Linked DNA regions of Phyllobacterium zundukense. The protein of the gene in region 2 binds, or shares a complex with, the protein of the main gene of each other region. Links are inferred from orthologs where the notes say so. Each region holds a gene or a part of one and is shown on either strand. Other genes may lie near its edges. The genes, in order: BLM14_RS13405 and xseA.

Region 1 (3,050 bases), 200 kb from region 2 along the record:
TTCCTGCCGCAATGTGCGGATGCGATCACGCCGTCCGGTCAGTATCTTGTGGGGATAGGCCTGGTGGCCGACATCCCAGATGATGCGGTCATGCGGCGTGTCGAAGACGTGATGAAGTGCAACGGTCAGTTCGACAACACCAAGTCCGGCGCCGAGATGACCGCCAGTCGTCGACACCGCGTCGATCAATTCCGTTCGCAAGTCCTGCGCCAGCTGCGGCAGGTCGGATTCCGGCAATTGGCGCAGATCCGACGGGATTTTGACGCGATCAAGCAGTGGTGTTTCAAAATTCTTGGCCAAAGCGCAGGTTCCAGTTTCAAGCTCAACTCTTGGCAGAGGGCTGGCGCCGTTCCCTAAAGGAAATCCAGCAAACCAGCAAGAAGCGGAAGTTCGTTCGCTCCCAAGTCAATTTTCGGGCAAGGGTATGAATTCTTCCGCGTCGCCAGGCACGATATCAAATCGGCCGGAACGCCATTCCTCTTTCGCCTGTTCGATCCGCTCTTTGGACGAGGAAACGAAATTCCACCAGATATAACGCTTCGAGGGCAGAGCAGCACCGCCAAACAGCATGAAATGCGCCCCCTCCGGTGCGTGGATGACGATTTCATCGCCGGTGCGGAACGCCAAAAGGCGGTCTGCGGGAAACGTTTCGCCAGCAACTTGCACCGATCCATCCAGCGTATAGATGGCGCGTTCTTCAGCTGCATCGCCCGGTATTTGAATGTGACTTCCGGGCTGCAGCCGAATATCAACATAAAGCGTTTCCGCGTGCTGCTTCACTGCGGAACTGGCGCTATGGAACTTGCCCATGACGATGCGCGCTTCCATGCCGTTTTCGCGCAACATGGGCAGTTCACCCGCTGCGGTATTGGCAAAAGCGGGGTCGATCTCTTCCAGATGATCCGGCAGCGCCAGCCAGGTCTGCAATCCCGAAATCGGCAATGGCTCCGTCCGGAGTTCTTCCGGTGAACGCTCCGAGTGCACGATGCCACGCCCTGCCGTCATCAGATTGACGTCGCCGGGCCTGATGACCATTTCGGTCCCGAGGCTGTCGCGATGACGTATGTTTCCGTCAAAAAGATAGGTTACGGTCGAAAGGCCGATATGTGGATGTGGGCGCACATCCAACGCATCGGTTGGGCGAAGGATAGCCGGGCCCATGCGGTCGAAGAAAATGAAAGGTCCGACGAGACGGCGCTTGGCACTCGGCAAGGCGCGGCGCACTTCCAATCCGCCAATGTCGCTCGTGCGTGGAATGATCAGCGTCTCGATGGCGTCGACGGCTGTTGCGTCGCCTGGCTTTGGGTCTGGGCAGGGGAAAAAACTCATGGACGCTACTCCGGATTGTCGGAGCCCCACCATAGCGTTTCAGAACACGGCTGAACAGCGTGGTTTGGTGTCACTCCGGGTCGAGTGGTTCGGTACCGACGGGTTCGCCATTGCGGCCGAGACGAATTTTCTCGACCTTGTCTTCGGCGGCGCGCAGCAGCGTATCGCAATGCTTCTTCAGCGCTTCACCACGCTCGTAAATACGAATCGACTGTTCCAGTGGCACATCGCCACGTTCCAGATCGTCGACGATCTTTTCCAGCTGCTCGAGCGCCTGTTCGAAGCTCATGGCGGCGATATCGGAATTGTTCTGTACGTCGGCCATGTTCATCCTCCCATCAGGCGTCTGATATGTGCGCCCGCTGAGAGCGACATCCCCTTGAGGTCGTACCCGCCTTCCAGAAGGCTGACAAGGCGGTTTGACGCATAGCTCCCAGCTCTTTCCATAAGAGCACCGGTTGCCCAGTCGAAATCGTCCTCGTTCAGATTGATTTCTGCCAGCGGATCGCGGTGGTGCGCATCGAATCCGGCCGAAATGATGATCAATTCCGGCTGAAATTCATCGATGGCCGGGAGAATGCGCGTGTTGAAAGCCTCGCGAAAATGATCGCTGCCGGTCTGTGGGCTAAGCGGTGCATTGACGATATTGCCGACGCCGGTTTCACTTTTGGCGCCGGTTCCAGGATAAAGCGGCATCTGGTGAGTCGAGCAATAGAGAACGGACGGGTCATCCCAGAAGATATCCTGCGTGCCATTGCCGTGATGCACATCCCAGTCAACGATCGCAACGCGCTCTATGCCATGAGCCTTCTGCGCATGGCGGGCCGCAATAGCGGCATTGTTAAACAGGCAGAAGCCCATTGCCTTGTCACGCTCCGCATGGTGACCAGGTGGCCGCGAGGCGACAAAGACATTGTCGGCCCTGCCCGCGAAAACATCATCGACGGCGGCATTAGCCGCACCGATAGCGGCCAATGCTGCCTCCCAGCTCTTGGGGCTGACGGTTGTGTCGGCATCAACGCGGGTCAGTCCCTCCTCCGGGATCGTATTACGCACCCGCTCAAGAAACGTCTCGGGATGCACATAAAGGATCGTTGCCTCGTCACCCATCGGCGACTGGACACGATCCAGCGCATCGAAAGCGCTGTCTTCCAGCACCTTGTTTAGCGCCCGCAGCCGGTCAGGCCGCTCCGGATGGCCAACAGGCGTCAAATGTTCGAGGTATATCGGATGCGAATAGAGGCGAGTAACCATGGGAGCTTTCTGCAGCGGCAAATTGGCATCAACATGGCCTACACGGCCACGCCCAAATTTGCACCAGCGCCTTGCGGTTATACAAGAGCGAAGTGAGAAGCGTATATCAACGCTGCAGAATCACCCGCTCAGGCCACGCTCAAGGCCTGCGTCAGATCGGCGATCAGATCGTCAGGATGCTCGATGCCGATCGACAGCCGGATCGTCGAATCAAGCACGCCGATGCGCTGGCGCACATCCACCGGCACGCCGGAATGGGTCATCGTCGCAGGATGGCTGGCGAGCGATTCCGTACCGCCAAGGCTCACCGCCAGTTTCAATATCTGCAGAGCGTTGAGGAATTTGAATGCTGCCGGCTGGCCACCGTGAATGTCGAAGGAGAAGGTCGAACCGGCTCCGGTGCATTGGGCCGCAAAGGTGCGCCCGAGCGGTGATGACGCGTCGTGATACGGCAGATAATGGATTTT
Region 2 (3,320 bases):
TCGGGCATTGGCTACCTGCTCGCCTTCAACGATGCGCGGCAGACCACCACCGTGTTCGGCCGTCTGCTGGAAAGCATGGCGCGTGCCTCGGCCGTGGCGCGGTGCTGCACCGGCGAGATTCTGGAGGAGGTCGCCAAGGGCAATCTCTACATCGGCTACAATATGCTCGGCTCCTATGCCTATGAGGCGGCGCTGCGTCATCCGGAACTCCGCGTGGTCGTGCCGCGCGACTATACGCTCGTGCTCAGCCGTGGAGCGCTCATTCCCAAGGGCGCGAAAGAGGCCGATCTCGGAGCGCGGTTCCTCGACTATCTCCTGTCCGAACGCGGTCAGTCGATCGCCCGCACCAATGCCTTCTATTTCTCCGAGACGGGCGGCCTGCCGCCCGATGTCGACGGTCCGCAGAATTTGAAGGAGTCGGGCATCGCCCAGCCGATCCGCATCGGTCCGGCTCTGCTTGCCGTGCAGGATCGGGCACAACGCCAGCGCTTCATCGAGGACTGGTCACAATCCCTGATTGAATTGAACAGCCCGGCCTGGACCCGGGAGTAACGCGTGGCGTTTTTTGAACGCCCCCGCCGCAGTTCTCACACGGTTTTAGGCAGGAACTGTCGAAAATCCTAAAAAATCGGCGATTCTCACACAAGAGTCGGCGATTCTGGCACGAGTTTCTCTACCACTGCGCGAAAAATGGTTGTGCCGACGCGAATGACCCTAAAACAGCGAGCCCTGCGATCCACTCGGAAGCGGAGGTTTCTTGGCTGGCGCAGGGCGTTCGATCTTTGCCCGGGACGGGCGTTCGTCACCCTCTTTCGCCACGGCTTGCACCTCGCCATCCTGGAACTTGAGGGTCAGGTCATCGCCGCTGGCGATAGCCGCCGAACGCTTGATGGGAGTGCCGGAGGGGTCAAGAACAACCGCAAAACCCCGTTCCAGAACCCCCTGATATGACAGGGTTTTCATCAGCCGTTCGAGTTCGCTGCCTCGCCGGTTTGCCCGGTCGAGAATGAGGTCGACAGCCTGGATCTGACGGCGGTCCAGCTGTTGCAGATGCTGGCGTCCGCGCTGGGCCAGCCGGGCAATCGGTTCGATCGACAGACGTTCGGCGCGCCGGACAAAAACCCCGCGCCGCTCTCGCAGGAATACCCTGAGACCGTGCGGCAGACGGTTGGTCAAGACATTGATTTCACGTCGTTTTTCGCGAAAACGCTGTTCGAGGAGGCGCGGTGATAATTGCCTGGCGCAACCGTCGAATTCGCCGCGCTTCTTCTGCGTATTTGCCTGTAACGCCCGGCCAAGGCGTGCCGCCGTTTCGTCGAAATGCCGTCTTGGCAGGGCGAGCAATTGATCAGCCGAAGGCAGGGCTCGGGCCAGCGCCCGTTGCGCCTGGCGGCGGCGGTCGAGGTAACGCGACATGCCGGCTGCGAGCCGGGCGCCAAGCGTCGCGACGGTTGCCTGCAGGTCGGCCTTGACCGGTACAGCCATTTCCGCCGCGCCCGTCGGTGTCGGGGCGCGAACGTCTGCGGCAAGGTCGATCAGCGTCCAGTCGGTCTCGTGGCCGACGGCGGAAATGAGCGGGATTTGCGAGGCGGCAACGGCGCGCACCACCGCCTCGTCGTTGAAGCCCCAGAGGTCCTCGAGGCTGCCGCCACCGCGCGCAACGATCAGCACGTCGGGTCTCGGAAGAGCTCCGCCCCGCTGTAACCCATTGAAACCATTGATGGCGTTGGCGACTTCCGCGCCGGATGTCTCACCTTGCACCCGCACCGGCCAGACGAGAACATGCAGCGGGAAGCGGTCGGTGATGCGGTGAATGATGTCGCGAATAACCGCGCCGGTCGGGGATGTCACCACGCCGATGATGCGCGGCATGAAGGGTAGCAACTGCTTGGCCGCCGGGTCGAACAGGCCCTCGGCGCCGAGCTTGCGCTTGCGTTCTTCCAGCAGCGCCATCAGCGCGCCGGCACCGGCTGGCTCCATCTGCTCGATGACGATCTGGTATTTCGACGAGCCCGGATAGGTCGTCAGCTTGCCGGTCGCGATGACCTCCATGCCTTCTTCAGGCTGGAAACGCAGCTTGCTCATCGAGCCGCGCCAGATCACCGCTTCGATACGTGCCTTGTCGTCCTTCAGCGAGAAATAGGCATGACCGGAGGAATGCGGACCGCGATAGCCGGAAATCTCGCCGCGGATCCGAACATGCCCGAATGTGTCCTCGACGGTGCGCTTCAGCGCCCCGGAAATCTCGGAAACTGTATATTCGGCAACATTGGATGCCGATTCGGGCTTTTCACTCATGTGCTATTCCTAGTCGCGTGGGGGGCAAGGTCAAGTGTGGGCAATCCTCGATTGCAGCATTGCCAGCGCGATGAATATCGCCTTTAACTGGGGAAAAGGGGGCCAACATGTCAGCAACAACTTCTGTCACCGCCAAGCGTCTGAAATTGCGTCACTATCTGCTGATCGGAGCGGTGATGATTGCTGGTGCGGCAGTGATTCTTCTCCTGATGGGGCGCAACCCGATATGCACCTGCGGGACGATAAAGTTGTGGGTAGGCGAGACGAACTCGTCCGACAATTCCCAGCATATCGCCGACTGGTACACGCTTTCGCATATCATCCATGGCTTTCTGTTCTACGGCATTCTCTGGCTGGTCGCCCGCAAGTGGTCCGTCGGTCCCCGCCTGTTGATCGCCATTCTGATCGAAGCGGCCTGGGAGATCTTCGAGAACACCGACATGGTCATCAACCGCTACCGCGAGGCGACCATCGCGCTCGGCTATGTCGGCGACAGCGTACTGAACTCCGTCAGCGATATATTGTTCATGGTCGTCGGCTTTTTCTTCGCCGCTCGTGCTCCGGTCTGGCTGACGGTCATTCTCGCGATATTCTTCGAACTGTTGGCAGGCTGGGTCATTCGCGACAATCTCACCCTCAACATCGTGATGCTTCTCTGTCCACTGGATGCGATCAAGGCGTGGCAAGGCGGGATGTAGTCCGCGTTACCAGCCTGGAACGAGTTCTGTCGCGCGTACCTGCCGGAGCCGCTGGTTCGCTAGAATTGGCGCGGAAGCCTGCGATATGGTGACAGGAGTGGGCATCGACAGATTGTCGAGGCTTTCAACGATGTGCTGTGCCAGCGCATCGACAATGGCCGAAGGCTTCGTATGACCGCGCATGATACCGATGCCGAATTCCGGCAGGCGGCCAAATCCGTCCGCTTCCGTCAGGACCCGCATTCCGGGACGCAAGGCGCATTCCGGTAATATGGAAACGGCAAGGCCAGCCAGCACGGCGGCAGCAAGCACCGTCGCCGACCA

Evidence for each region.
Region 1: the proteins of xseA (region 2) and BLM14_RS13405 are in contact, whole or in part, in a cryo-EM structure (PDB 8TXR), measured with the Escherichia coli proteins. The link is inferred for Phyllobacterium zundukense from one-to-one orthologs.

What each region holds. Positions count from the first base shown.
Region 1 is NZ_CP017940.1:2,673,427-2,676,476, forward strand. The notes cover bases 28-2,754. They hold BLM14_RS13405 (exodeoxyribonuclease VII small subunit), read right to left. Parts: upstream 1,655-2,754; coding sequence 1,400-1,654; downstream 28-1,399. Other genes in these bases: dxs (1-deoxy-D-xylulose-5-phosphate synthase), read right to left, coding at 28-300; BLM14_RS13410 (histone deacetylase family protein), read right to left, coding at 1,657-2,583; BLM14_RS13415 (cystathionine gamma-synthase family protein), read right to left, coding at 2,712-2,754. Outside these bases: more of dxs, read right to left, coding at 1-27; more of BLM14_RS13415, read right to left, coding at 2,755-3,050. UniProt on the Escherichia coli protein: Bidirectionally degrades single-stranded DNA into large acid-insoluble oligonucleotides, which are then degraded further into small acid-soluble oligonucleotides.
Region 2 is NZ_CP017940.1:2,871,192-2,874,511, reverse strand. The notes cover bases 7-3,003. They hold xseA (exodeoxyribonuclease VII large subunit), read right to left. Parts: upstream 2,299-3,003; coding sequence 715-2,298; downstream 7-714. Other genes in these bases: BLM14_RS14375 (LysR substrate-binding domain-containing protein), read right to left, coding at 3,003-3,003; BLM14_RS14380 (DUF2585 domain-containing protein), read left to right, coding at 2,406-2,996; BLM14_RS14390 (ABC transporter substrate-binding protein), read left to right, coding at 7-552. Also shown: more of BLM14_RS14390, read left to right, coding at 1-6; more of BLM14_RS14375, read right to left, coding at 3,004-3,320. UniProt on the Escherichia coli protein: Bidirectionally degrades single-stranded DNA into large acid-insoluble oligonucleotides, which are then degraded further into small acid-soluble oligonucleotides.